2 regions of the Brevibacterium sp. Mu109 genome follow, and region 2 is predicted to be linked to the other one. Evidence: predicted binding sites of a transcription regulator. Region 2 holds the regulator's gene; the other holds the start of a gene.
The links. The regulator LexA, encoded in region 2, represses DNA repair genes until DNA is damaged. The targets are predictions, from matches to a motif close to TCGAACANNTGTTCGA.

Region 1 (14,362 bases), on a different contig from region 2:
AAGGCACTCAGCACGTGGGACGCGCTCGACACGATCCAGGAGAGCCGGGAGGCATGCGGCGGTGCCGGGTACATGGATGAGAACCGGCTCGTCGGCCTCTACGGGGACATGGACGTGTACGTGACGTTCGAGGGTGACAACACAGTCCTCCTCCAGCTGGTCGGCAAGCGGCTCCTCACCGACTACGCGAAGGAGCTCAAGGACATCGACTTCGGCGGTGCCGCCCGCTTCATCGGCGCGCAGGCCGCAGAGCACACCCTCTTCCGCACGGGCGTCGCGAACATCGGCCGGACGATCGGCGACCTCGTGACCACATCGGTGAGATCGAAGCGGGTCCGGTCGGGCAAGGTGCAGGAGGCACTCCTCTCCGACCGCGTCGAGACGATGGTCGCCTCGGTCGCCCAGGCGCTGCGGCCGGCGCGCTCGATGAGCCAGGCGGACAGCGCGGCGCTGTTCAACAAGCACCAGAACGAGCTCATCGAAGCCTCGATCGCCTACATCGAGCTGCTCAAGTGGCAGGGCCTCAACACGGAGATGCACCGGGTCGAGGACGAGGGCCGGCACCCGGACGAGGCGAAGATCCTGCGGAGGATCCGTGACCTCTACGGCCTCACCCTCATCGAGAAGCACATGGGCTGGCACAGCATGCACGGCCGCCTGCCCATGGCACGGGCCCGCCTTATCGGTCCGACGATCGACTCCCTGTGCGCGAAGCTCGCCGAGAACTCGCTCGACCTCGTCGACTCGTTCGGCTACGGCCCGGCGCATCGTCGCTCCCCGATCGCCGACGGGGCGGAGGCGGAGCGGCAGGACGAAGCCCGTGCCTACTACCGCGCCGCGCGTGCACGCTCTGACTGGCCGGTGGACGAGAAGGAGCTCAGGAAGCGAGCAGCTCGGAGATGAGCGCTCCGACCTGATCGGATTCCGTGAGGAAGCCGTCGTGGCCCGCCCAGCTGGTGATCGTCCTGAATTCGGCACCGGCGGGCAGGCTGTCGGCGAGCAGCCGCACCTGCGGAGGGGTGTAGAGCCGATCGCTGGTGACGGCGGCCACGAGGAACCGGCCCCCGGCTCCCGCGAGGGCCCGGCGCAGGTCCGCATCACGGCCTCGGCGGACGTCGTGGTCCATGAGCGCCTGTGACAGGGTCACGTACGAATCCGGGTCGAAGCGGCCCTGGAGCTTCCCCGCCTGGTGGTCGAGGTAGCTCTGGATCGCGTAGTACCTCTCCCCCGGTTCCTGTGCAGGAGCATTCGTCGCCTGCTGGCGCGCCTCGAACCGGTGGTTGAGCTCTGCATCGGCGCGATACGTCAGGTGGGCGATCTGCCGCGCGATGCCGAGGCCGCGCTCGCGATCCGCGCGGATCGCTGCGATCTGGATGTGGCCCCACGCGATCTGGTCCGCATCGGAGAAGGCGGGAGCCGCGAAGACACCGGTGCGGGCCACCCGGTCCGGGGCGATGAGAGCGGTCTCGAGTGCACGAGCGCCGCCCATCGACCCGCCGAGCACCGTGTGCCACACATCGATCCCCAGCTGATCCGCGAGCCGCAGCTCTGCGTGCACGGTGTCGCGGACCGTGATGAGCGGGAAGGCGCTCCCCGCGTGCTCAGCGCTCGTGGGGTCGGCCGGTCCCGTCGAGCCCGAGCAGCCGCCCAGCACATTCGCGCAGACGACGAACCAGCGGTCGGTGTCGAGCGTCCGGCCGGGGCCGATCAGCCCGTCCCACCACTCGTGGGCATGCGAGTCGCCCGTGAGCGCGTGCTCGATGAGGATCGCGTTGTCCCGCTGCGGGGACAGCACGCCGTACGTGTCGTAGGCGAGCGTCACGTCCGGGAGCACGACGCCGGTCTCCAGTGTCAGTGCTCCCAGACGCGCGGTGCGCGTGCGGTGCGAGGTCTCGGGGACGACAGTCGTCACTGGGCACCCTGGGTGTCCTGACCCGAGGAGGCTCCCGCCGCTGCCTGCGCGGCGGCGAAGCCCGTCTCCAGGTCCGCGAGGATGTCGTCGATCCCCTCGATCCCCACGGCCAGCCGCACGAAGCTCTGGTTCACGCCCGCAGCGACGAGTGCCTCCTCGCTCAGCTGCGAGTGGGTCGTCGAGGCGGGGTGGATGACGAGAGAGCGGACGTCGCCGATGTTGGCCACGTGCGAGTGGAGCTCGAGTGCGTCCACGAAGGCGACCGCCGCGTCGAATCCTCCGGCGATGTCGAAGCCGAGCACGGAGCCCGCGCCCTTCGGCAGGTACTTCTTGCCCAGTTCGTACCAGGGGCTCGATGAGTGTCCGGCGAAGTGGATCTTCTCCACCTGCGGGTGGCCGTCGAGGAAGTCGATGACCTTCTTGGCGTTCTCCACGTGGCGCTCGATGCGCAGGCTGAGCGTCTCGATGCCCTGGGCGATGAGGAAGGCGTTGAACGGCGAGGCCGCGGGACCCAGGTCGCGCAGCAGCTGGACGCGGATCTTGATGCCGTAGGACACGTTCGCGCCGAAGGGCGAGTCGGGGCCCAGGTCACGGCCGAAGACGAGGCCGTTGTAGGACTCGTCGGGCTCGTTGAAGCCGGGGAAGCGATCGGGGTAGCGCGTGTAGTCGAAGTTCCCGGAGTCGACGATGACGCCTGCGATCGACGTGCCGTGTCCGCCCAGGAACTTCGTGGCCGAGTGGACGACGACGTCCGCGCCGTGCTCGATCGGCTTGACGAGGTAGGGGGTCGCCATCGTGTTGTCGACGATGAGCGGGACGCCGGCGTCGTGGGCCAGATCCGCCACGGTCGCGATGTCGAGGACCTCGGAGCGCGGGTTCGCGATCGATTCGGCGAAGAACGCCTTCGTGTTCTCCCGGACCGCGTCCTTCCAGGCCTGGGGGTCGCCCGCCTCGACGAAGGTCGTCTCGATGCCGAGCTTCGGGAGGGTCACCGCGAAGAGGTTGTAGGTGCCGCCGTAGAGGCTGCCGCTCGCGACGATGTGGTCGCCCGCGCCCGCGACGTTCAGCAGCGCGAGGAACTCCGCCGACTGGCCGGAGGCGACGAGCACGGCGCCGACGCCTCCCTCCAGCGCTGCGACACGGCCCTCGACCGCTTCGTTCGTGGGGTTGCCCAGACGGGTGTAGATCGGGCCGAGGTCGGACAGCGCGAAGCGGTCCGCCGCGGTCTTCTGGGAGTCGAAGACGAAGGAGGTGGTCTGGTAGATCGGCAGCGCGCGGGCGCCGGTCTGCGAGTCCGGCTCCTGGCCGGCGTGGATCTGGAGGGTCTCGAACGCGGTCATGGGGAGCTCCTTCGCTGGAGGGCGCGCGGCGTGGGGCCGGGCACCGGACTGAGGTCCGTCAGTGTCGTACTGGGTCCATCGTGGCTGAACCCGCAGCCGACCGGCGAGGGGTGCGTCATCGAACGTCACAATCGGACTCTTCCGGTGTCACAGCGCGTCACTGGAAGTCATCGACGTCACTGGGGACCATCGACTTCACTGGAAGTCACGGGCGCGCGGGGCGATGTCCGTGGCGATCGGCGTCAGCCGGTGCGCATACAGGCTCACGACGGCGGCGCCCGGCGCGCCATCGGGACGCAGTGCCCCGTCCGCCCGCTGGATGAGGCCCGTCACCGCGAGGACGTTCTTCGTGAGTGCGATCCTGCGGTGCCGCTGCATAAGTCCGCGGGTGCACACGACGTTGAGCATGCCGAACTCGTCCTCGAGGTTGAAGAACGTGATCCCGTCGGCGGTCGACGGCCGCTGGCGGTGGGTGACGATGCCGGCGACCGTCACACGGGTGCCGTCGTGAACGTCCCACGCATCCCGCGTGGAGCCGTACCCGCGGGTGCGCAGAGCCTCCCGCAGCACCTCCGTCGGGTACCCGTCGACGGTCACCCCGGTCGCCCACAGCTCCGCGAGCGTCGTCTCGAAGGCGTCCATGCCCGGCAGCGCCGGTGCGGTCTCCGGGCCCGAGGTCCCCGGCAGCGTCGCCGGAGAGGCACCCGCCTGCCCGCCGGCCACCCACAGCGCCTCCCGGCGGTCCAGGCCGAGTGAGGCGAACGCGCCGGCCGTCGCGAGTCCCTCGAGTGCGCGGGTGGACAGCCCTGTCCGCTGGGCGACCTCGCCGACCGACGCGAAGGGGCCGTCGTCGCTGCGGGCGGCGACGACGACCTCGGCGGCGTCCTTCCCCACGTCCCGCACAGAGGCCAGGCCCACCCGGATCGCCAGTCCCCCGGCGGCATCCGGCCATCCGCCGCCGGACGCGGGGTCCGCCTCGAGATCCGCGAGCACCTGGGAGGCGTTCACGTCGACGGGACGGATGCCGACCCCGTGGCGGCGGGCGTCGGCGATGAGCGACTGCGGGGAGTAGAAGCCCATCGGCTGGGCGCGCAGCAGCCCGGCGGTGAAGGCCGCGTGATGGTGCCGCTTGAGCCAGGCCGAGTCGTATACGAGGTTCGCGAAGCTGATCGCGTGCGATTCGGGGAAGCCGTAGTTCGCGAACGCGGCGATCTTGTCGAAGATCGCCACGGCGATCTCCTCATCGACGCCGCGGGCTGCGGCTCCCGTGAGGAAGCGCTCGGACAGGAGTCGCATCCGCGTCTCGGACCGGCGGGATCCCATCGCGCGGCGCAGCTCGTCCGCGTCCGCCCCGGAGAACCCGCCCACGTCCATCGCCATCTGCATGAGCTGCTCCTGGAACAGCGGCACGCCCAGCGTCTTCTCGAGGCTCGAGCGCAGCAGCGGGTGGAGGTAGGTGACCTCCTCCTTCTGCTGCCGGCGGCGGATGTAGGGGTGGACGGATCCGCCCTGGATGGGGCCCGGCCGGATGAGCGCGACCTGGACGGCGAGGTCGTAGAAGCTGCGGGGAGCAAGTCGCGGCAGGGTGCCGATCTGTGCGCGGGACTCGACCTGGAAGACGCCCACCGCGTCGGCCGCGCAGAGCATGTCGAAGACCGCCGGGTCCTCCTGCGGGAGTGCGGCCCGGTCGATCCGCTCCCCCGTGTGCCGGGCGATGAGATCGATCGACTCGTGGAGGGCGGTGAGCATTCCGAGCCCCAGCAGATCGAACTTCACGAGGTCCATCGCAGCGCAGTCGTCCTTGTCCCACTGGACGACGGTGCGCCCCTCCATCGTGGCGGGCTCGATGGGGACGACCTCGCCGATCGGCCGATCCGCGAGGATCATCCCGCCGGAGTGGATGCCGAGGTGCCGGGGCGTCCCCAGCAGGCCGGCGGCGGCGGTGAGGACCGGGCCGGGCACCCCGTCCTCGTTGTCCCCCACCGGCTCGCCGGCTGCGGGCAGGCTCGACCAGCGGCGGATGCCCTTCGAGAAGGCGTCCTGCTGGCCGGGTGCGTAGCCCAGTGCGGAGGCCGCGTCCCGGACCGCCGACTTCGCCCGGTAGGTGATGACGTTCGCGACCTGTGCGGCGCGGTCTCTGCCGTAGTGGTCGTAGACGTACTGGATGACCTCCTCGCGACGATCGGATTCGATGTCGACGTCGATGTCCGGGTAGCCCTCCCGGTCAGGGGTGAGGAAGCGGTCGAAGAGCAGCCCGAAGCGCACCGCGTCCACCGCCGTGATGCCCAGGACGTAGCAGACGGCGGAGTTCGCGGCGGATCCTCGGCCCTGGCAGAAGATGTCGCGCTCCCGGCAGAACCGGGCGATGTCCCACACGATGAGGAAGTAGCCGCAGAAGCCCATCGATTCGATCGTGTCGAGTTCGCGGTCGACCTGCGCCCACGCCTGAGGCGCCGTCTCACGGGAGCCGTACCGGTGGAGGGCTCCGGGGAAGACGAGGCTGCGCAGGTGCTCGGCCTCCGTGTGGCCCGGCGGGATCGGAGTGGTGGGCAGGCGGGGTGCGGCGGCACGGAGGCTGAAGGCGGCCTCGGCGGCGATGCGCGCGGACTGGGCGACCGCGGCGCGGGGGAAGCGGGCGAGCATCTCCTCGCCCGTGTGGATGCGGGCCGAGGCGGTGGGCGGCAGCCAGCCCGCCATCGCGTCGAGGCTGCGGCGGGAGCGGACTGCCGCGCGCACCTGCGCGTCGCGGTGGCGGGCGCGGGTGGCGTAGTGGACCGCGTTCGTCGCGACGAGGGGCAGGCCCGTCCGCTCCGCGAGCTCCGTGAGGTGGCGGATGCGCTCGTCATCGTCCGGCAGCCCGTGGCGGGTGAGCTCGACTGCGAGGTTGTCGCGGCCTGCGGCATCGCGCAGGTTCCGCAGGGCGGTGAGGCCGCCGTCGGGGTCGTCTGGGTCGTCGAGTGCACGGGCGAGTGGTCCCTTCCGGCACCCGGTCAGCAGCTGCCAGGCCCCGGAGGTCCGTGTCTCCTCGAGGAGCTCCTCCGCGTGGAAGACCGGCCTGTTCTTCTCGCCGCGCATGTTCGCCGTCGTGATCGCGGCGGACAGGCGCCGGTAGCCGTCCACCCCGCGGGCCAGCACGAGGAGGTGCTCCGCGTCCGGATCCACCTGACCGGGGATGTGCTCCGTGAGGCCGATCGACAGCTCCGCGCCGAAGACCGTGGAGAGGCCCGCCTCTGCGGCGGCGGAGGCGAAGCGCGGGGCGCCGTAGAGGCCGTTGTGGTCGGTGAGGGCGAGTCCTGTGAGCCCTGCGGCGACCGCTGTCTCGACGAGCTCCTCCGGTTCCGAGGCCCCGTCCAGGAAGCTGAAGTCAGAGTGAGCGTGGAGCTCCGCATAGGGCGTCCCCGCGGGGACGCGGTGTGCCGGTGCCTTGTCGTGTGGAGTCTCGTCCGGCAGTCTCCGGGCAGGTCGAGTCCCCCACGATCCGACGGAGACGGGCAGATCTGTGCCGGGCTCGTCTGTGCTCGGCTGGTCTGTGCGCGCCTGCTCGGGTGGGGGCCGGTCGGAGAGCCTGCGTTCGAGCTCGGACCAGGGCGTGCGCGGGTTGAAGCCCGTCATGCGGCCACTTCCCTCATGCGTACTCTCCCAGCAGGCGCCAGCGCCCTTCCTCTTTGCACACGAGGAAGGCCGTGCCGTCGTCGGCGAGCACCTGGAGACGCACCCGGTACTGGCGGAGAGCAGGGTCCCACCAGCCGGTGTCGACGGGCCATGCTGACGAATGATCCACGATCCGGTACGCCCCGGATCCGGGGATGCGCAGAAGGGCGGGCGGCCTGTCGAGACCTGCCGGCCGGGCACTGACGGACGCGCCGGACTCATCGAGCAGCTCGATGGGGGTGTCGAGGACGCGTGCGGGGTGCGGGGCGGGGATCGTGCCCGGCCAGGGGGCCTCGGGATCGCGTGCGGCACGGGGCGTCTGCTGCCACGGCGTCCAGAGGTTCGTCTCACCGGGATCCCGACCTCCCTGCACGCCGGGGACCAGCACGGAATCGGGGCCGAACAGGCCCTGCACCCGCTCGAGGCTGTGGGAGACGTCGCCGGAGCTCCCGTCGAGGAGGCTGCGCTGGGTCTCGAGTGGGGCCGCGAGCTCTGCCGCGGTGAGTGTGAGGAGCGCGATCCCCTCGTCGAGACCGAGGTCGTCCTCGGGCGCGATCTCCTGGGCAGCCTCCTTCTGGGCAGCCTTCTCCTGTGCAGTCTCCTTCTGCTCGGACTCCTTCTTCCGCGTTTTCCGTGTCTTCCGCCCGGTCCGAGAGCTCAGCCAGCCCTCCGCCTGCCAGCGAACCCGGTCCGCGACCCGGTTGTCGTCCATGTCCTCGAGCCGCCACGTCCGCTCGTGGTGGTCCCCCGAGGTCGCGGTGAGCCGAATCGTCACCTGGGTGCACGCGAGAGATCGCCGACGGACCGAGGCGAAGAGCTCTGCGGCGGCGCTGCGGGCGCGGAAGGCGAGGACGTCCGTGCGCGGCGTCGGAGGTTCGAGCGGCGCCTCGACGGACAGGTCCGCTTCGCGCGTGTGGTCGCGCAGCCCTCGATCGCCGAGGCCCCGTGCCAGATCCCGAGCACGCATCCCCAGCCGTCCGAACCGGGTTCCCACGTCTGCAGGATCGAGCCGCGCGAGGTCGCCCAGTGTGCGGAGCCCCAGTCGGGAGAGCACGCTCACGAGATCGCTGAGGTCCTCCGGGTCGAGGGTCTCGTCGAGGAGGTCCGCGGCTTCGAGCGCGTGGACGGGTTGGACGGCGAGGAACTCCGGGGTGCGACCGGCTTCGACACGGGTGGAGGTGCGCGCGGCCAGGAGCGCGGCGAAGGGCGTGTCCGCGATCCCGGGCAGGAACTCCCAGCCGGTCGACTCCGTGAGTCTGGCGAGAAGATACTCCACCGCGGAGGCCTCATCCGCGTGGACGTGCTGCAGGGAGTCGGCCGGAACGCTCACCGCTCCGGGCCCCAGCACGGTGAAGCGGGCCACTGCGGTGTCGAGGGCCTGCGTCGCTGCGACGAAGAGGCGGGCCTCCCCTTCCGGATCCCACGCGGTGAGGACCAGGCCCGGGCAGCGGCTCCGTGCGGCCCGATTCAGCATGTTCCGGCTGATGCCCAGTGCTCGGGCCGGCGCATTCGCGGAGACGACCCGGTTCGCCCGCAGGACGGCGACGGGATCCGTGGCGGACAGGTCCGCGTCGATCGCCGCTGCGAGCGCTGGCCAATCCGGAACGATGAGGGCGAGGAGCCGCTGCGTCATGGGGCACCGTCGGAGCGTGTGGAGGAGTCTGAGACGAGACGGAGCGTCCCTGCGGGGACGCTGTGGGATACAGCGGCGGAGGCCACGGGAGCAGCGGAGGAAGAGGAGGGGCGAGACCGCGGAGCTGTGGTCGCGCCGTGGGAGTCGGGGAGGACGAGGGTGTGCTCGCCGGTGTGCGCGCTGCGCAGGCGCAGGGTCCTGCTGCGCAGACGGCCCGTGCCACGATCCGTCCCCTCCCAGGATTCCTCGAGGACTGTCAGCCGCTCGGAGCTTCCGGGGAACGAACTCCCACGCTCTTTCACTCCTCCCTTCGCTGCTCCAGGACCATTCAGCAGGATGAGGGTCGCTCTGCTGTCCCGGAGCTTGGCGGCGATCCGCGCTCGGTCCCCCGCCGAGGCGGAGAACCCCGGATCGACGACGAGCACGTCGAAGGACTCCAGCAGGATCGACGTCACGCGCATCCAGTCCTGTGCAGGGGTGTCCAGGCAGACGAAGCGTGACAGGTCGATTCCCAGATCCCGCATCGCTGAGGCCGCTGGTGCTCCCAGTCCGATGCCCGCACACCACCCTCCGTCCCGGGTCGTCTCCGCACAGCAGGCCAGCGCGAGGGAGAGCACGGCCCGCCCGCTGAGGGAGACGACTTCTCCCTGAGGAAGGCCTCCCCGCGCGAAGAGTCCTGCGAGTGCGGAGCCGACCGGCCGAGGGCGTGCCTGATCGATGAGGGCCGTCGCCGTGGGGATGCCCAGGGAACGACTCAGCTTCTGCGTGAGTGCGCGCGCATCCGTCACCGCATCTGCTGCGGCGGTGGCGGGTGTGGGGGCGACGGACATACCCCCAGTATCGAACACACGTTCGAACGCGGCAAGTGTGCTGGTGTCGCTCACGCAGAGCCCTGCGCCTGCCCGCCGGCCCGATGGTCGCGCAGTGTCCTCTCCGCATCGAACAGCCACGCGACCCCTGCATCGAGGGTGAAGCCCCACCCGCCGCCGATCGTCACGATGTCCGGCTCACAGGGCCCCAGTCGGGCATTCGGGAGGTCGACGAGTGACGGATGGGTGACAGACGTCGCGGGGGCGGGGTCCGCGGAATCGGGGCAGTCGGAGGGATCCGAGAGCAGCTCATCGCCTGCGCGGAGGAGCGCGCCCTCCTCCGTGTGGACGTCGAACCCCGACCCCGCGCGCAGGGCGCCGGTGAAGGGCCGGTCGGCGGCGCGGGTGATGCGCAGGCGGTTCTCGTGGACGGCGATGTGATGCGATCGGCAGAGGAGGAGCATGTTGTCCATGTCCGTGGGGCCGCCCTCGCTCCACATGCGGATGTGGTGAGCCTCCAGGCTGTGGCGGCGGGTGCAGTCGGGGAACTGGCAGTGGAGGTCCCTGGCGGACAGCGCGATGCGCTGCTGCGGAGATGCCAGTCTGCGGGAGCGCCCCAGCGCAAGCACGTCTCCGCTGGCGTCGACGAGGGCTCCGACCAGCTCGCCGCCGCAGGCCAGGCGAGCCGCCGAGGCGGTCGTCAGTGGGCCGCGCTCCGCAGCGTGGCAGCGCTCCGTCAGCCTCCGTGACGTCCCCGCGGGGACGTCTGCACCTTCTGCGCTCTCTGCACCCTCTGCGCCGCTGCCTGCACCGAGGGCCTCGGGCGAGACGTGCACGACGACTGTGGCGCGGGCCGCGCGTCCCCGGTCCTTCCGCGACATCTCATCCCGGTGCTCCCGCATGACCTCGAGGAGGGCATCGACCCGCGTCGCACGATGCTCGGCGCGCACGGGCGGTGGAGGGGACGCCTCTCCCCCGCTGTCGGGTCCGCCGTCGGCGCCGTCGTCGGATTCTTCCGTGCGGTCAAGGCGATCGCGGACTGCATCGAGCGCCTCCAGGAGTTCGACCGCATCGGCCTCCGGCAGATCCAGGATGATGCGGGTCCGCCCGTACTGCTGGGTGGAGATGTAGAGAGAGTCCTGCTCCAGCCGGCGAGGCAGACGAACAGTGACCGCGGCCTCCTCACTGCCGGGGGCCTCGGCGGACGATGCCAGGGGGACCCGGACCTCGGCGATGCCCTCCGGATCCGACGGGTCGAGTCGCCGATAGGCGGCGACCATCGCGGAGATCTGTGAGGCGGTCGCATGCCGGGTGATCTCCGCCGCCTCCTCGTCGTCGATGCGACCGCTCAGGCGAGTGATCTCGCGCGCCTTGCTGAAGGAGATCTTCCCCTCCTCCAGCAGGGAGGCGACCTGCGGCAGCGCGCGCAGGCCCCGCATGACCCGGATGTGCTCCCGTGCGGTGTGCGAATCCATCTCGCACACGAAGGACACCCACTGGGCGAGGGTGCGGACGCCGATCCAGTGCGTCCACGCCTCTGACCGGTCGATCTGGTCGAGCAGCTGCAGGAACTGCGCCTGCTGCCGGGCGATGCTGCCGGCGAGGCGACGCATGCGGTCCGCGATCTCCTGCGCCTCGTCGATCCCGACCGCGCTGGGGAGGCCGTCGCCCTGAGTGTCGTCGGTGCTGTCCGTCATCGCATCCTCCTGAGGTCCATCGGGTCCATCGGGGATGCGCGACGCCGTCGTCGCGGGTGGGCTCCCCGATCTGCTGCTGTGCTGACACAGTAGAAGGAGGCACGGACATGGAAGTCCGCTCAAAGGGATATCCGATCATCGAACTGCGCATCATGAACGATAGATAAACCGAACGGTCCGCTGTTGCCGCTCCCCCATGGGCCCCTGCGACGTCCCCGCGGGGACGTCAGTAGGCTGAAGCTCTTATGAAGGACCTGAGCATCGTCTTCCACACTCCAGAGATCCCCGGCAACACCGGCAACGCAATCCGTCTTGCGGCCGTGACCGGAGCGCATCTGCACCTCGTCGAGCCCCTGGGCTTCGACCTCTCCGACGCGAAGCTGCGGCGAGCCGGTCTCGATTACCACGACCTCGCGCACGTGACCGTCCATCCGACCCTGGAAGACGTGTGGGAGACGCTGGGCGGCCGCCGCGTCATCGCCTTCACCACGCACACGCAGGACAGCTTCGCGGACGTCGCCTACCAGCCCGGCGACGTGCTCCTGTTCGGCAGGGAATCCACGGGGCTGCCCGACGAGGTCGTCGACGATCCGCACGTCGACCTCCAGGTGCGGATCCCCATGCAGCCGTCCCGCCGGTCACTCAATCTCGCGAACTCCGCCTCGATCGCGGTCTACGAAGCCTGGCGACAGCACGGGTACCCCGGAGGGGCGTGACGAAGCGATATGATCGAGGCGATCCATTCGGGCTCAGCGATGTGCCTTCCCCAGGCCCGTCGTCGAAGCTCGGAGGCAGACACTGAAGACCAACGACGAAGGACATCGTCTCGCATGACTGATCCCACCACTCCCCGCGTCCTCACCATTGCAGGATCTGATGTGTCCGGAGGTGCGGGCATCGCAGCGGACCTCAAGATGATCAACGAGTACGGTGCGTTCGGCACCGCCGTCGTCACCTGCGTCGTCACGTTCGATCCGGACGACTCGTTCGGGCACGTCATCAACTTCCTCGACACGGACCTCATCGTCCAGCAACTGGAATCCACACTCGCGATCCACGACTTCTCCGTCATCAAATCGGGGATGCTCGGGTCCGTCGATTCGGCGCTCGCCCTCGCCGGCCGTCTCCGTGAGAACGAGCTGCCCTACGTGTTCGACCCGGTGCTCGTCTGCAAGGGCAGCGGCACGATGGTCGACCTCAAGGACCTGTTCGTCGAGAACCTCGTGCCCCTGGCGACTGTCATCACCCCGAACCTCGAGGAGGCGGCGACGCTGACCGGCGCGGATCCGATCGAGTCGATCGACGAGATGGTCACGGCCGCTCGCGCGATCAAGGCGATGGGTGCCAAGCACGTCGTCGTGAAGGGCGGCGCGCGTCTGGCCGGACCGGACGCCATCGACGTCCTGCTCGAGGAGACGGAGTCGGGAGAGCGCGTCACCGTCCTGACGGCGCCGAAGGCTCACGAGAAGCTCGTGAACGGTGCGGGGTGCTCCTTCGCCTCCTCGATCGCGGCGGGACTCGCGACGGGTCTTGACGTCGCGGAGGCGGTCCGGAGCGCGAAGGCCCGGGTCGCCCACGGGATCGCCTCCTCGCTCGTGAACGCGACCGGGGTCGATTCGCTCTTCCACCCCGCCTCGCGTGTTCAGCCGCAGGAGGGGCTGTTCGTGACAGTGGAGGACTACGGCGCCGAGGACTGAACGCCTGGACCGAACGACTGCGGGCCCGGAACCCTCGCGAAGAGGATTCCGGGCCCGCAGCCGTGTGAGAACGCGTTCAGCCGCGGCGGCCGAAGCCCTTGTAGCGGTCCTTGAACTTCTCCACGCGGCCGGCGGAGTCGAGGATGCGCTGCTTGCCCGTGTAGAACGGGTGCGATGCCGAAGAGATCTCGACGTCGATCACGGGGTACGTGTTGCCGTCCTCCCACTCGAGGGTCTTCTCGCTCGTCGCGGTCGACCGGGTGAGGAACTTGGTGCCGGAAGCGAGGTCATTGAAGATGACCGGGCTGTACTCCGGGTGGATGTCCTTCTTCATTTTAAGTCCTTTGCTGTGAATTCTGATCAGGCCCTGATGCAGCTCGCGCTGCCTGCCAGTGCCCGAATTCCGCACTTGTCCGCGACCGACATGGAGGTCTGGCCCCGAGGGGCCGCGCGCGGACCAGCTACTCATTGTACACAGGTGCGGACCGCTCGTGGCTAGGCTGAGGGCATGAGCATTCTTCCCGAGTTCGTCACCACGTTCACCCTGCCCGAGGCAGTCGAGCACCAGCCGCCCCTCCTGGGCGACCCGGTCGCCCGAGCCGCCGCCGAGGCCCCGGCCGCGCTGCAGAACGCTCGCGCCTTCGCGATCGATCCGGACCTCGCCGACACCGCGGCGCTGATGGAGGCGTACGACCTGCCTGCGGAGGCCTCCGCGAACTGTGTGGTGATCGCTGGGACGCGGGACGGGGATGAGCGTGTCGCGGCGTGCGTGGTGCTCGCGTCCACGCGAGCGGACGTGAATAAGCGGGCCAGGAAGCTGCTGGACGTGCGCAAGGCCTCCTTCCTGTCGATGGATCGAGCGGTTCAGGATTCCGGGATGGAGTACGGGGGCATCGGTCCGATCGGTCTGCCGGAGGGATGGCGTCTGCTGATCGACTCGCGTGTGGTGGAGCAGGCGGAGGTGGTCATCGGCTCCGGGATCCGCGGGTCGAAGATCGTGATGCCCGGAGCGGCTCTCGCACAGCTTCCCGCCGCCGAGGTCGTCGAGGACCTCGCGGTCGAGATCGCCTGACGGCGCGAAGCCTGACTGCGGGCGTGTAGGGGGGCTCGCGCGGCTGGGGTCCCCGCTCGGAAGTTTTCCACAGCTCCTGGTCGTTCTCTTCCGAAACTCGAGGAGAGCGTATAGATTAACGCCCACTGGCATCGATGCTGATGAGGTGGTTGCGGGTGGAGGAGTTCCGACCAGGCGCACGGTTGTGCCACGGACGGTCTCGTCGAGGTGAGAAAACTCGCCGAGCACTGGGGATCGCCGGAGCGGCACTGACGACGCTGTCGCTGATCGGGCTGTCAGGGTGTTCGGGCGCAGCCGATGCAGTACCCACAGTCGGCCCCACTGCCGGCGCCGACGAGTCAGTGGAGCCAGCCGAGTATGAGCCGTCTCTGCCGCCCTATACGAGCGAAGTCGACCTGTCGGCCGAGGACGAAGCCGAGGTCGAAGAACTCCTGCTGCTGATTGATGAGTTCAGCACGTATACGTCGGATGTCACCGCGCAATCAGTATCTGGTTTACAGTCCATTAAAGACAACCTGGATCCGAAATTTATCTCGTCACATGAAGAGTTT
Region 2 (14,362 bases):
GGATCTGCGGCTCGCCCGGCACGCGGTCCTCCGATGAGTCCGGCATGTCAGCGTCCTGCGACGTCCAGCGCCTCGGCGAGGGTGAAGCGACCCGCGTAGAGCGCCTTGCCCACGATCGCCGCATCGACGCCTTCCGGCACCAGCGCGCGGAGCGCGGCGATGTCGTCCAGGGTCGAGATCCCACCGGAGGCCACGATCGGACGGTCCGTGCGTGACGCCAGCTCGGCCAGCAGCTGCGTGTTCGGCCCCTTGAGGGTCCCGTCCTTCGTCACATCCGTGACGACGTAGCGGGTGCAGCCTGCGGCCTCGAGCTGGTCGAAGACCTCGTAGAGGTCACCGCCGTCCTTCGTCCACCCGCGCGCTGCGAGGGTTTGTCCCCGCACGTCCAGGCCGATCGCGATCTTGTCGCCGTAGTGCGCGATGACCTCTGCTGTCCACTCCGGATTCTCCAGGGCCGCGGTGCCGATGTTGACGCGCTCCGCGCCGGTGTCCAGCGCGCGCTCGAGGCTCTCCGTGTCCCGGATCCCGCCGGACAGCTCGACCTTGATCGACAGCGACTTCGTGACCTTGCTGAGCAGGTCGTAGTTCGAACCGCGTCCGAATGCGGCGTCGAGGTCCACGAGGTGGATCCATTCGGCGCCCTGATCCTCGAATGATCCGGCCGCCTCGAGCGGCGAGCCGTACATCGTCTCCGTGCCGGCCTCGCCCTGGACGAGCCTCACTGCCTGTCCGTCTGACACATCGACGGCCGGCAGCAGGGTGAGTGCGGGGGTCTCCACGAGCGGGGTCATTGCTGTTCCTCCGAGTTCGGATGAGTGTGTGATCGAGTCTTCAGCGTGCGCAGCCAGTTCTCCAGCAGGGCCCGGCCCGCGTCCCCGGACTTCTCCGGGTGGAACTGGGTCGCCCAGGTCGCACCGTCTTCGACGGCCGCGACGAAGGGTGCGCCGTGGTCGGAGACAGTGGTGAGTGCGTGGTCGGGCCCGTGCGGCGCGGCGTACGAATGGACGAAGTAGAAGTGCTGGTCGCGGATCCCCTCGAACATGCGGGAACCCTCCGGCGTCCTGACCCGCGACCATCCCATGTGCGGAACGATCGGGGCGTCGAGGCGCGTCACCTCCCCCGCCCACAGCCCGATGCCGTCGGTCCGTTCACCGTGCTCGGAACCGGCGGCGAACAGCACCTGCAGGCCGACGCAGATGCCCAGTGTCGGGAGTCCCGCCGCGTGGCGCTCCCGGACGAGCGCACCGCCGTCGACGGTGTCCAGCCCCTCCACAACGGAGGCGAACGCACCCACTCCGGGGACCACGAGACCGTCGGCTTCCGCGATCACCGCATGGTCGTCGGTGAGGCTCACGCGAGCGCCCGCATGCTCGAGCGCGCGGACGACCGAGTGGATGTTGCCGGACCCGTAGTCCAGGACGGCCACGAGCGGTGCGGTCACCGCGCCGCCCCGGGATTGAGCACGCGTCGCACCCGCAGCAGGGACGCGCCCAGGACGAGCGCACCGAACACGGCCACGACCCAGCCCATCACGGATCCGCCGACGCCCTGCACGACGCCGAAGACCACGACCACCAGTGCGAGGAGGGCGGCGATCAGCCACAGCATCGCGGTCCGGGCCAGGGCGGCCCGCTGCGGGGTCATCGTGGCGCGCGATGCCTCGAGCTTCGACATGGATGAGGTGTCGATCCACCCGTCGACGTCACGCGGGTCCGTCACCTCGAGGAGGAGCTGCTCGAGCTCGCTCGGCAGGTTCGACAGCGCGAGCCCGGCCGGGACGTCCGCCTCCCGGTCGCCGCCGCGGTAGTGGGCAGCGTCGATCTGCTCCTCGCTGCGCACCATGAGGAGCACTTCGTGCTTCCCCGTCAGCTTCGAGATCGCGGCCGCCGCGCGGTTGCCCGCCTCGATGTCCGTCCCGCTCTGCACGATCGCGGAGAAGTCGCCGATCGGCACGACGTCGCCGGGGATCTCCGACAGCACGCACGCGGCCGCCAGCTGATCGGGACGGCCGAACGGCGTGACGATGACGGTCCTGCTCACAGAGCCCCCTTCGTCGACGGCACGCCGTGCGCCCGCGGATCAGGCTCCACCGCAGTGCGGAGCGCCCGCGCGAACGCCTTGAACTGGGCTTCGGCGATGTGATGCGCATCGCGACCGGCCAGCAGTCTCAGGTGCACGGTGAGACCGGCCTGGAAGGCCAGCGATTCGAGTGCGTGCCCCGTCATGGAGCCGGTGAAGTGCCCACCGATGAGGTGGTAGCGCTGCGCATCGGATTCGCCCTCGTGGACGAAGTACGGGCGTCCCGAGATGTCCACGACGGCCTGCGCGAGCGCTTCGTCGAGCGGGACCATCGCGTCACCGTATCGACGGATCCCGGCCTTGTCGCCGAGTGCGTCCCTCAGCGCCCATCCGAGGGTGATCGCAGTGTCCTCGACCGTGTGGTGCACGTCGATGTGGACGTCCCCCTGCGCGCGTATCTCCATGTCGATGAGCGAATGCTTCGACAGGGCCGTGAGCATGTGGTCGTAGAACGGGACACCGGTGTCGATCGTCGATGCGCCGGTCCCGTCCAGGTCGATCGAGACGGAGACGTCGGATTCGCTCGTCGTCCGCTGCGCGCTCGCGGTGCGTTGCGTCACTGCGGGCTCCTTCCAAGGGTGTCGGGGTGGGTGGAGAGGATCTCTGCCATGGCGGTGAGGAACGCGGTCGTCTCCGCGTCCGTCCCCGCGTTCACGCGGAGGGATCCGGGGATGCCGACATCGCGGATGAGGACCCCCTTCTCGACGAGGCGCGTCCAGAGTAGCGTGGGGTCTGCGACTCCTCGGAACAGGACGAAGTTCGCGTCGGACGCCACCACGTCGAACCCGTGCTCGCGCAGGCCCGCGACCATGCGATCGCGCTGGCGGGACAGCTCCTGGACTCCTGCGAGCAGGGAGTCCGGGTGCGCGAGCGCGGCCTCTGCCGCGGCCTGCGTGAGTGACGAGAGGTGATACGGCATGCGGACCAGCCGCAGACCGTCCACGAGTCCAGGGTCGGCGGCCGCGTATCCCAGACGGGCTCCGGCGAACGCGAATGCCTTGCTCATCGTGCGCGACACGACGAGGCGGGGTCGCCCGGGCAGCAGGCTCAGGGCCGTCCGGAAGTCAGGGCCCGCGAACTCCGCGTACGCCTCGTCGACGATGACGATCCCGTCTGTCGCGTCGTACACGGCCTCGATGACCTCGAGCGGAGTGCTGTTGCCCGTCGGGTTGTTGGGAGTGCAGAGGAAGACGACATCGGGCGAGTGCGTCCGCACCGCGTCCACCGCATGGTCGACCGTGATCGCGAAGTCCGCACCGCGGGGGACTTCGATCCAGTCCGCACCGGTGGACTGCGCGATGAGGGGGTGCATCGAATAGCTGGGCCCGAAGCCCAGGGCCGAGCGACCGGGCCCCGCATACGCCTGCAGGATGTGGAACAGGACTTCGTTCGAGCCGTTGGCGGCCCAGATCATGTCCGGGGAGATCGAGGAGGGCACCGGAGCCTGCAGAGCAGTGGGCCGACCCTCACGCCGCAGAACGCCGCTCAGGTAGTCGGCGAGCAGATTCCGCAGCGCGGTGAATTCCCGATCGGGATAGCGATTCAGGGTCGAGCTGATCGCCGCGACCCGTTCCTGCAAGGCCGCTGTGACGTCCGCAGGGACGTCGAACGCATTCTCATTGACGTTGAGGCGGACGGGCACATCGATGACGGGTGCACCGTAAGGAGAGCGCCCGCGGAGGTCGTCCCGCAGCGGGAGGGAGCCGAGTGAAGTCACGCATGGAGTTTAGCGCGCGGGGAGTACGAGCCTCTGCCCGGGGTGGACCACGCTCGACTCCATGCCGTTGAGGGTGTGGACCTCATCGATCACGACCCGCGGGTCGCGGTCGTACGCGCGGTCCCCGACCACGGACCAGAGGCTCTCGCCCTCCGACACCACGACCGTGACGGTGCCGGCTGCGGCCCCCTCATCGTCGGCCGCCGCACTGGGCGACCACGCGGCCGCGAACACACCGGCGAGCACCGCGATGAGCACGATGCCCAGCAGCACCGTCCGCGCGAGCCGGACGCGCCGCGGCACCCCGGCGCTGCGCGGGACCTCACGGGTCGTCGTGGACGACGACGTCCGCGACGCGACCTGACGCGAGCGTGCACCGGTGCCCCCGGCGCCGATGGCCGCCGCGCCGCCTTCGAGGACACGCAGCAGATCGCGCGGGACGACAGCAGGGACACGGTCTGTCGAGCGGGTGAGAGCGGGAGCACTCATGTCTGCACCTCCGTGGGGGATCCGGTCCGGCTGACGCCCGACCACATGCTTTCGAACACGTGTACTATTGAACACGCCGTTCGAAGATTTGTCCAGCCTGTATCGAACGGATATGCGATGATGGGAATCGAACGTCGATGGTGCGGTCATGTGGATGAGTCGATCACGAGGCACGGACACAGCCCCGCAGCACAGCGTTCATGCAGGTGAGAAGCGAATGATTACGGCAGCCGTCAGGCTCGGGAGGGGAACGCCGATGACTCCGGAACAGCAGCAGCGTCGCAGGGGGCGTCCGCGCAAGAGCGGACTCGACGAAGAGATCGAAGTGGTGCGCAGGGCGCAGAGCGAAGAGGTGGAGCTGCCGGGCGGCTCAGCGGCGGAGGGCGACAGCCGGCTCACGCAGCGCCAGCGCCTGGTGCTCGAGACGATCGAGCGTGCCGTGTACGTCAACGGCTATCCGCCGAGCATGCGGGAGATCGGAAAGGCCGTGGGACTCGCGTCCCTGTCGTCGGTCGCCCATCAGCTCTCCCAGCTCGAGCGGCTCGGATATCTCCGCCGGGACCCCAAGCGCCCGCGGGCGATCGAGGTCGTCACTCCACCGGAAGAGGTGCGCAAGGGCATCGATCCGTCCCCCAACACCGCGATGGTGCCCGTCGTCGGACGCATCGCCGCGGGCGGTCCCATCCTCGCGGAGCAGGACGTGGACGATGTCTTCGCCCTCCCCCGCCAGGTCGTCGGGTCCGGAGAGCTGTTCCTCCTGAATGTCGTCGGCGACTCGATGCAGGACGCCGCGATCTGCGATGGCGACTTCGTCGTCGTCCGCCGGCAGCCGGATGCGGAGAACGGACAGATCGTCGCCGCCCTGCTGGACGATGAGGCGACCGTCAAGACCCTCAAGCGCGTCGACGGGAAGCAGTGGCTCCTGCCGCAGAACCGCTTCTACGATCCGATCGACGGCGACTTCGCCTCGATCATGGGCGTGGTCGTCGCAGTGATCCGCAAGGTGGACTGATCCGCACCGGGAGCCGCACCGCAGTGACGCGGGGCGGCTCCTGACGGCGCGCCTCCGTCAGGCGTCGGCTCGACGGAGGCGCTCGAGGGCCCCGCGCACCAGCGCGGGGTCCTCCGTCTTCCACATGGGCGGAAGGGAGGCGAGCAGGAATCCGCTGTAGCGCGCGTTCCTCAGCCGTTCGTCGAGGACGGCCACGACTCCCCGGTCCGCCGTCGAGCGGACCAGTCGTCCGGCACCCTGAGCCAGCAGGAGGGCCGCGTGCGTGGCGCTGACGGACATGAAGCCGTTGGCCCCCGCCCGCTGCGCGGATTCCGTCCGTGCCCGCACGAGTGGATCATCGGGGCGCGGGAACGGGATCCGGTCGATCACGACGAGCCGGCACGTGCGCCCCGGAACGTCGACGCCCTGCCACAGGGACAGGGTCCCGAACAGCGACGATTCGTCGTCGGAGGCGAACCGGGAGACGAGCGAGCCCAGCCCGTCCTCTCCCTGCAGGAGTATCGGCAGGTCTGTGCGCGCCCGCATCTCCTCGGCAGCCCGAGTCGCGGCGGCTCGAGACGAGAAGAGGCAGAGCGCGCCGCCGCCCGATGCCCGCAGCAGCTGCTCCAGCTCGTCCAGCGATTCCTCGCTGGCACCGCTCCGACCGGGCCGCGGCAGGTGCGATGCGACGTAGAGGATCCCCTGACGCGTGTAGTCGAACGGTGAGCCCACGTCGATCGCGTCATAGCGCGGAGCACTGGGTCCGCCCAGCCCCAGCGCTCCTGCGACGGTCTCGAACCGTCCGCCCAGCGCCAGGGTGGCGGACGTCGCGACGACGGTCGACTTCTCGAAGATCCCCGACCGCATCGTCCCGGCCACCGACAGCGGAGCGACGACGAGCGAGGTCGTGGTCCGTTCGCGGAAGGTCGAGCGCGAGACCCACGCGACGTCGTTGTCCGCATCGTCGGCGAGACGCGACGCGACCTCGAACACCTCGAGCGCACGCGCCCGTGCGAGCTGCCGACCCGCGTCGGGGTCCGCATCACCGCCGGATGCACCGGAGCCGAGGTCGGCGATGAGCTGGCGAGACGCGTCGCGCACCTGGGCCACGCCCACGGCGAGGGCCTCCGGCCACCGCTCGATGAGTCCCTCCTCGGCCACCTCCAGTGCCTTCTCCAGCCGTGCGCCCGCTGACTCGAGCAGGCCGATCACACCGTCCTGCACGAGACCGCTCCTCCGCACCGACGAGGCGGCGTGGTCGATCATCGCGGCGGTGAGGGTCCCGGACAGCGCGTTCGTCACACGATCCCGCAGTTCGTGCGCCTCATCCACGATGACGGCTGAGTGCTCCGGGAGCACTGCGTGGTCCCCGAACGCGTCGATCGCCAGCAGCGCGTGGTTCGTGACGACGACGTCAGCGCCCCCCGCGCGGATCTTCGCCATCTCCGCGAAGCACTCCTCGAACGCCGGACACTTCGATCCGAGGCAGTCGAAGGCGTTGACCGATGCCTGCGACCATGCGCGGTCGGAGACCCCCGGGGTCAGGTCGTCCCGGTCACCCGTCTCCGTCGTGCGCACCCACGAGCGGATGCGCTGGATCTCCTCCCCCAGCGCACTCGCAGAGGCGCTCCCGTCGCCGGCGCGCCGCGAGGCCGCCTCGTCGGCGCCGAAGTCGAAGAGCATCCCCGCCCCGTCCTCCGGATAGCCGCCGTCCAGCTTGTGCCGGCAGGCGTAGTTCCGACGGCCCTTGAGGACTGCGAACGAGGGCTTCCTGGTGAGCTCGTCCTTGACCGCGCGGACCAGTCGGGGCAGGTCCCGATCGACGATCTGCGCCTGCAGCGCGAGAGTCGCCGTGGAGACGATCACCCGATCGCCGGTGCGGGTCGCGTGGTCGAGCGCCGGCACCAGGTACGCGAGGGATTTGCCCGTGCCCGTCCCCGCCTGCACCAGCAGGTGGCTGCCGCGGTCCAGGGAGCTCGCGACGGCCTCGGCCATGGTCCTCTGACCTTCGCGCTCACTGCCGCCCACCGCGTGGACGGCGGATGCGAGAAGGTCCGGAGTGTCGCTCACCCCTCGTCTTCCTGCGTCGTGCTCCGCTCTCCGTCGTCCTCCGGCTGCGGAGCGGTACCCCCACCCGCGTACATGTCGGGCTGGAGGTACGGCTCGAGCTCCGCTGCGAGTGCCTCGTCGACCCGGGCCTGCAGCAGAGTGCCCTCCGGGAGGAACCGTTCGTCGAGGACGGTGCCCCGGTCGTAGACGCGGCTCACCAGCTCTCCGCGGTCGAACGGCACGAGGACGGTGAGCTCGTGCGCCATCGCCGGGAGCATCCGCGCGATCGCCGCACGCAGCTCGTCCAGTCCGGCTCCCGTCTGCGCCGACACTGCGAGCGACCCCGGGTGATCCAGCAGCAGCCCCGCCAGCGCGGCGGGCTCCGCGGCGTCGGCCTTGTTGAAGACGAGGAGCTCCGGCAGCTCTGCGGCAGACGCGTCCGCGAGCACTTCGCGCACGGCTGAGATCTGCCCGCCGGGGTCCGGGTGCGATCCGTCCACGATGTGCACGACCAGGTCCGCGCCGGCCGCTTCCTCGAGTGTCGAGCGGAATGCCTCGACGAGCTGGTGCGGGAGGTTCCGCACGAACCCGACGGTGTCCGTGAGCGTGTACACGCGGCCTTCGTCCGTCTCCGCTCTGCGGACTGTGGGGTCGAGGGTCGCGAAGAGCTGGTTCTGCACCATCACGCCCGCGTCCGTGAGGCGGTTGAGCAGCGAGGACTTGCCCGCGTTGGTGTAGCCGACGATGGCGACCGACGGGATGGAGTGCCGGGTGCGGTCAGCGCGCTTCGTCTCCCGCGCAGGCGCCATCGCCCGGATCTGCTTGCGCAGCCTGGACATCCGCGTGCGGATGCGACGGCGATCGAGCTCGATCTTCGTCTCGCCGGGACCGCGCGAGCCGATGCCCTCGCCGCCGGCGACACGACCGCCCGCCTGCCGCGACATCGATTCGCCCCAGCCGCGCAGGCGCGGCAGGAGGTACTCGAGCTGGGCCAGTTCGACCTGTGCCTTGCCCTCGCGCGACTTCGCATGCTGCGCGAAGATGTCGAGGATGAGGGCGACCCGATCGATGACCTTGACCTTCACGACGTCCTCGAGGCCGCGTCGCTGGCTGGGCGCGAGCTCCGTGTCCACGACGACCGTGTCCGCCCCGACCGCTTCGACGATGTCGCGCAGCTCGCGGGCCTTGCCGCTGCCCAGGTAGGTCCCGGGATCGGGCTTGTCGCGCTTCTGCAGGACGCCGTCGAGGACTGTGGAGCCTGCGGTCTCCGCCAGCGCGGCGAGTTCGCGGAGGCTCGTCTCCGCATGCGCGGATCGCCCCTGACCGTAGAGTCCTGCGAGCACGACCTGCTCGAGGCGCAGCTGTCGGTACTCGACTTCGGTGACGTCCTCGAGCTCGGTCGACAGGCCGCTCACCCTCGTGAGCGCGGATCTGTCGAGGACGTCCAGCTGCGACGCCTCATCGTGCGAGACGCCTCCCGCGTCCAGCGCCGAGGCCCGGCCGAGGATGCGGTCGATCACTCGGTCCCCGCCCTCGTCGCTCCGACCGGTGGAGTCCGGTTCGGCCGCGTCGGGGTGGGTCGCCCCGTCATCGATCTGCGTCATGTACTCCCTCTCTGCAATGGATGACCATTCTCCCACAGCGCCTACACTTCCCCCATGGCCGATCACTACTTCTCCGCGGCACCCGCCAGTGCAGCCGAACGCCGGGACCGCTCCGTGCGGCTGGGAGGTCGTGACGTCGACGTCACGACCGCCGGCGGAGTCTTCTCTCCCGAGCACGTGGACACCGGCACGCGTGTCCTGCTGGATCACGTCCCGGAGCCGCCGAGCGGTGATCTGCTCGATCTGGGATGCGGCTGGGGTCCCATCTCCCTGGACGCCGCTCTCCGAGCGCGCGAGGCCGGTACGGCTGTGCGGGTGTGGGCGCTCGACGTCAACGAGCGGGCGCTCGGGCTCACCGCCGACAACGCGGCTGCGCTGGGTCTCACGAACGTGAACGCGGTGACGGACGCCGATGTTCCCGCAGACCTCGGCTTCTCCGCGATCTGGTCGAATCCCCCCATCAGGGTGGGCAAGGCGGCGCTGCACGACATGCTCCTGACGTGGCTGCCACGTCTGCTCCCGGATGCGAGCGCCCACCTCGTCGTCGCGAAGAAGCTTGGCGCCGATTCGTTCCTGCGGTGGCTGGACACCGAACCGGGAGCGGAGTTCTCAGCCGAGCGGATCGCCACGGCGAAGGGATTCCGCGTCCTCCGCGTCGATCGTTCCGCCTGAACCGCGCGTCACTCGAGCCGGTCCGCCCGTCGCGTCACGCGACAGAGAGCTCAGTCCAGCAGGGTCACGTCGGCAACGAGGACTGCGGGCCCGGACAGGAACACCCGGTCGGCTTCGATCTCGACCCGCACGGGTCCACCCGGCTGGTCCACCGTCCAGTCGACGGGTCCGTCGTGACCTGCCCAGAAGCGGGCGGCCAGCGCGGCGGCGCACGCACCCGTGCCGCATGCCATCGTCTCCCCCACTCCGCGCTCGTGCACCCGCATCCGGAGGCGACCGGTGCGCGGATCGTCGTCGCCATCGGCGTCGACGACGATGAACTCGACGTTCGTCCCGTGCGGCGGGACGGGGTCCACGTCCGGGACGGCTCCCAGATCGGCGCTGATCAGTTCGTGCAGGGAGGGCAGGGCCACCACGGTATGGGGATTCCCCATGTCGACGCTCACCGCGGGGCGGGCGACGTCCGTGCCGCGGGTCGTGACGATCGAGTCCGCGCCGCGCTCCACATCCCCCGTCCGCGCCGCGGGCAGGTCCCAGGCTCCCATGTCGACCCGGTACCAGGGTGCGGGTCCGCCGGCGGGATCCGGAACGACGGTGACGGTCTTCACGCCGCCGCGCGTGCCCACGAGGATGGGCGCAGAGGCGTCGACGAGCCCGTTCTCCACGAGGTAGTGCGCGAAGACGCGGACACCGTTCCCGCACATCTCCGCGATCGACCCGTCGGCGTTCCGGTAGTCCATGAACCACTCCGCCCCGGCAGCAGCGGCATCACCGGCACGATGCGCGGTCTGGTCGCCGTGCATGAGCGCGCTCGACCGGACGACGCGGATGAGCCCGTCACCACCGATCCCCCGTCGCCGGTCGGTCAGCTCGCGCACGGCTTCCGCGTCGAGCCGCTCGCCGGCGTCCGGATCGTCGATGAGGACGAAATCGTTGGCTGTTCCGTGTCCCTTGGTCACCCTGGCTGTGCTCACGCGCGCAGTCTACGACGTGAGGCTCAGGGCTCGCTCCACGAGGTCGGGGGCGTCTGCGGGCAGGAGGTGGACGCGGGCATCACGGCGGAACCACGTCACCTGGCGCTTCGCGAACTGCCGCGTGCGGATGATGGTCCGGTCGATCGCCTCCGCCCGCGTCATGGTGCCGTCGAGGTGTGCCGCGATCTCCGCATAGCCGATCGCCTGACCGGCCGTCGATGAGGCGCGCAGCCCCAGGGCGCGGAGCCCGACGACCTCGTCGACCCACCCCGCTTCCCACATGCGATGCACGCGATCCTCGATCCGGCGGTGCAGGACATCCCGGTCGAGGACGAGCCCGATCTGCACTGTGGGGCGCACGTACGTGTAGTCCGGGAGGTGGGCGGTGAACGGCGAACCGGTGATCTCGATGACTTCGAGTGCGCGGACGATCCTGCGCGAGTCCCCCGGCGCGATCGTGTCCGCAGCCGGCGGATCGAGCGCGCGCAGCCGGCTGTGGAGGGAGGCGGCTCCCTGCGACGCGACCTCCGCCTCCAGACGCGCGCGCACGTCCGGATCGGTCCCGGGGAAGCGGATGTCGTCGGTGACCGCACGGACGTACAGTCCGGAGCCGCCGACCATCACCGGCTGTCCGCTCCGTGCCTCGATGTCGCCGATCGCCTCCCGCGCGAGCCGCTGGAACTCCGAGACGCTCGCCGATTCGTGGATGTCCAGGACATCGATGAGGCGATGGGTGATCCCGCCGCGCTCGTGAGGCGGGAGCTTCGCCGTGCCGATGTCCATCCCGCGGTACAGCTGCAGTGCATCGGCATTCACGATCTCTCCGCCGAGCTGCCGGCTGAGTGCGATCGCGAGGTCGGACTTCCCCGTTGCCGTCGGGCCGACCACCGTGATGAGAGGACGGGTCATGCGCGCTGCTTCGCGGACTGCGCCATCCGGCCCACCCGCGTACCGGAGGCTTCCGGGACCGCCTCTGCGGGGTCCACTGCGATGAGTCGATACCGCACGTGGTGCACGTCGACGGCCGCGACAGCCGTCCCGTGCGCGCCTGCGAGGTCCACCGCCGCCAGCGCGTCCGTGCACGCAGCCGCAGCGTCAGTCTCGCCGTGGAGTATCGCCAGGACGGAAGTGTCGATGGGCCCGGTCAGCGCGCGCTCCAGCCGGTCGTCGAACTCCGCTGCTCCGGGGCGACGCTCCAGCGGGGCGTCGGGGTGGGCCGCCCCGGAGAAGTCGATGGGGACGAGCAGCGGCTCCGTCTGACCCGCTGTCAGGGGCAAGCGGGCTGGGGACGTCGGCACGAGGCGTACGGTGCGCGACGCCTCCAGCGCGACGAGCACGGCGACCGCGACACCGATCGGGATCTCGCAGTCACGGGCTGCCGCGGTGGACCCGTCCGCGCGCAGCCTCCGGACCTCGACGGCGAGGTCCTCGCCCGTCAGAACGGACGAGGGGTCCACGACGCATCCGCCTTCGGTGCGGTCGATTCGGACTCCGACCCCGATCCCGAGGCCGCCCAGGCTCAGCAGGGGCGGAACCGGGCCGTTGGGAACCGCGACCCGCCACGTCTGCGCGCGGCCGAGCCGGCGGTGCAGCGCCGTGCGGAACTCCCGCATCGCGGTCGGTTCGCGATGGTCGACGCCCTCCAGCAGGAGGGCGGTGCCGGGGATCACGAGCACGGTCAGGTCACCCGTCCAGGCCCGCACGCAGAGTCGGCATCCCGAGTGCGGTGGTCGCGGGGGCCTGTCCCGGACCCGCTGCGGGGGCACCGCAGGAATCCGCCTGCGCACGGTCGTATGCATCGCCCGCACCGGTCCTCCGGAGCGCATACCCGGAGTCGCTTAAGAGGAAGTAGGGCTTGGCGTCGTCGATGACGACGGAGACCACGTCGCCGGGACGGGGCACGGGTGCGCCCTCCGACACTCCGACGTGCACGAGGCGGTGGTCCTCGGCACGGCCGGAGAACCGCCCGTGCTGCGCATCGGGCAGCGAGTGCACCAGCACGTCCTGCCGGGTGCCGATGAGCTCTCGGTTCAGGTCGTGGGAGATCTCATCCTGCAGCGCGACGAGTCTCTCGAACCGCTCCTGCACGATCTCCTTGGGCACCTGATCGGGCATGGTGGCCGCGGGGGTGCCCGGACGGATCGAGTACTGGAAGGTGAAGGCCTGGGAGAAGCGGGCGGCGCGCACGACGTCGAGTGTGGCGTCGAAGTCCTCGTCCGTCTCTCCGGGGAAGCCGACGATGATGTCCGTCGTGATGGCCGCGTGGGGGATGCGCTCCCGTACCTGCTCGAGGATGCGGAGGAACCGTGAGGAGCGGTACGACCGTCGCATCGACCTGAGGATCGTGTCGGAGCCGGACTGCAGGGGCATGTGCAGCTGCGGCATCACGGTGGGCGTCTCCGCCATCGCATCGATCACGTCGGTGGAGAAGGCGGCGGGGTGCGGACTGGTGAAGCGCACCCGCTCGATTCCCTTCACACGGCCGACCGCGCGCAGCAGCTTCGCGAACGCCCCCTTGTCGCGGAACTCCGCTCCGTAGGAGTTGACGTTCTGGCCCAGGAGGGTCACTTCGACCACGCCGTCCGCCGCGAGCGCCTCGACTTCGGCGAGGATGTCCCCCGGCCGCCGGTCCTTCTCCTTGCCCCGCAGCGATGGGACGATGCAGAACGTGCAGGTGTTGTTGCACCCCACGCTGATGGAGACCCACCCGGAGTGGGTCGACTCACGGCGGGTCGGGAGCGTCGAGGGGAACACATCGAGTGAGTCGAGGATCTCCACCTGCGCTTCCGCGTTGTGCCGGGCACGCTCGAGAAGAGCGGGCAGGGACCCCATGTTGTGGGTACCGAAGACGACATCGACCCACGGCGCCCGCTTCACGATCTCGTCGCGATCCTTCTGCGCCATGCACCCGCCCACGGCGATCTGCATGCCCGGTCGCTGCTCCTTCACGTGGGACAGCCTGCCGAGGTTGCCGTAGAGGCGGTTGTCCGCGTTCTCGCGCACCGCGCACGTGTTGAAGACGACGATGTCCGCCTGCTCTCCGACCACCGCAGGCTCATACCCTGCGCCATGGAGCAGGCCCGACAGTCGTTCAGAATCGTGGACGTTCATCTGACAGCCGTACGTCTTCACTTCGTACGTCTGCGGGTTCGCAGGAGCAGGTGCGAGGGCGGTGGGAGAGATCTCAGTCATGGCGGGACCATCCTACCGATGGAGGACGCAGGCGCTCGCGCGCACAGGTGCGGCGATCAGGCGGGGTGATCACTCACATGCCGAGGCAGCTCAAGCGCCCGCCGTCCGACCACCCGACCGCGGCGAGGACGTCATCCGCCACCGCGCGAGCCGCCGCGTGGTCGAGGGGGCCGTTGACACCTCTGAAGGCCACCGCGAGGGTCGCGGTGCCGTCGATCTTCACGAACCGCGTCACCGCACCGCCGATGAACAGCGATCCGGCGTCGACGATCGCGGAGTACGCATAGGTCCAGCCCGGGGAGTCGAGGGGCACGATGCGCACGCCGGGGTGGTCATACTCCTCACGGACGGCGTCCAGCGAGTGATCGCGCGGTTCCGTATCGGAGGAGACGACGGAGACGAACACGTGGTCTGCACGGCCGGTCCTCTGCTGGTGCGCGCCCCCTGCGGGGTCGGTCCCGAACGAGAGGATCGCGCCGCTGCCGTCGGCGTAGACGCTCACCTGTGTGACGAGCAGGGCAGACTCCGGCAGGCCGAAGTAGGCGGCTGCTCGGGGTGTGAGGAGCTCTGCGGAGTCAGGAGGCAGCAAGTCGTC

Region 1: a site for LexA is predicted at 11,162-11,177, ahead of BSP109_RS01725 (HNH endonuclease signature motif containing protein). Genes of this name have one in related genera too.

Annotation. Positions count from the first base shown of each region.
Region 1 is NZ_FXZF01000002.1:79,198-93,559, forward strand. Features, by position in the region: gene BSP109_RS01695 (acyl-CoA dehydrogenase) at 1-903, shown strand, start outside; gene BSP109_RS01700 (homoserine O-acetyltransferase) at 878-1,912, opposite strand; gene BSP109_RS01705 (O-acetylhomoserine aminocarboxypropyltransferase/cysteine synthase family protein) at 1,909-3,252, opposite strand; gene BSP109_RS01710 (error-prone DNA polymerase) at 3,448-6,864, opposite strand; gene BSP109_RS01715 (DNA polymerase Y family protein) at 6,878-8,536, opposite strand; gene BSP109_RS01720 (hypothetical protein) at 8,533-9,366, opposite strand; gene BSP109_RS01725 (HNH endonuclease signature motif containing protein) at 9,417-11,042, opposite strand; gene BSP109_RS01730 (tRNA (cytidine(34)-2'-O)-methyltransferase) at 11,288-11,758, shown strand; gene BSP109_RS01735 (PfkB family carbohydrate kinase) at 11,873-12,739, shown strand; gene BSP109_RS01740 (type B 50S ribosomal protein L31) at 12,816-13,073, opposite strand; gene BSP109_RS01745 (YbaK/EbsC family protein) at 13,248-13,811, shown strand; gene BSP109_RS01750 (hypothetical protein) at 13,967-14,362, shown strand, end outside.
Region 2 is NZ_FXZF01000004.1:23,956-38,317, forward strand. Features, by position in the region: gene BSP109_RS03385 (SseB family protein) at 1-46, opposite strand, end outside; gene priA (bifunctional 1-(5-phosphoribosyl)-5-((5-phosphoribosylamino)methylideneamino)imidazole-4-carboxamide isomerase/phosphoribosylanthranilate isomerase PriA) at 48-791, opposite strand; gene hisH (imidazole glycerol phosphate synthase subunit HisH) at 788-1,441, opposite strand; gene BSP109_RS03400 (hypothetical protein) at 1,438-2,040, opposite strand; gene hisB (imidazoleglycerol-phosphate dehydratase HisB) at 2,037-2,639, opposite strand; gene BSP109_RS03410 (histidinol-phosphate transaminase) at 2,636-3,796, opposite strand; gene BSP109_RS03415 (hypothetical protein) at 3,806-4,285, opposite strand; gene lexA (transcriptional repressor LexA) at 4,638-5,297, shown strand; gene BSP109_RS03425 (ATP-dependent DNA helicase) at 5,355-7,346, opposite strand; gene hflX (GTPase HflX) at 7,343-8,929, opposite strand; gene BSP109_RS03435 (class I SAM-dependent methyltransferase) at 8,984-9,601, shown strand; gene dapF (diaminopimelate epimerase) at 9,652-10,575, opposite strand; gene miaA (tRNA (adenosine(37)-N6)-dimethylallyltransferase MiaA) at 10,585-11,484, opposite strand; gene BSP109_RS03450 (hypothetical protein) at 11,481-12,278, opposite strand; gene miaB (tRNA (N6-isopentenyl adenosine(37)-C2)-methylthiotransferase MiaB) at 12,259-13,767, opposite strand; gene BSP109_RS03460 (hypothetical protein) at 13,841-14,362, opposite strand, start outside.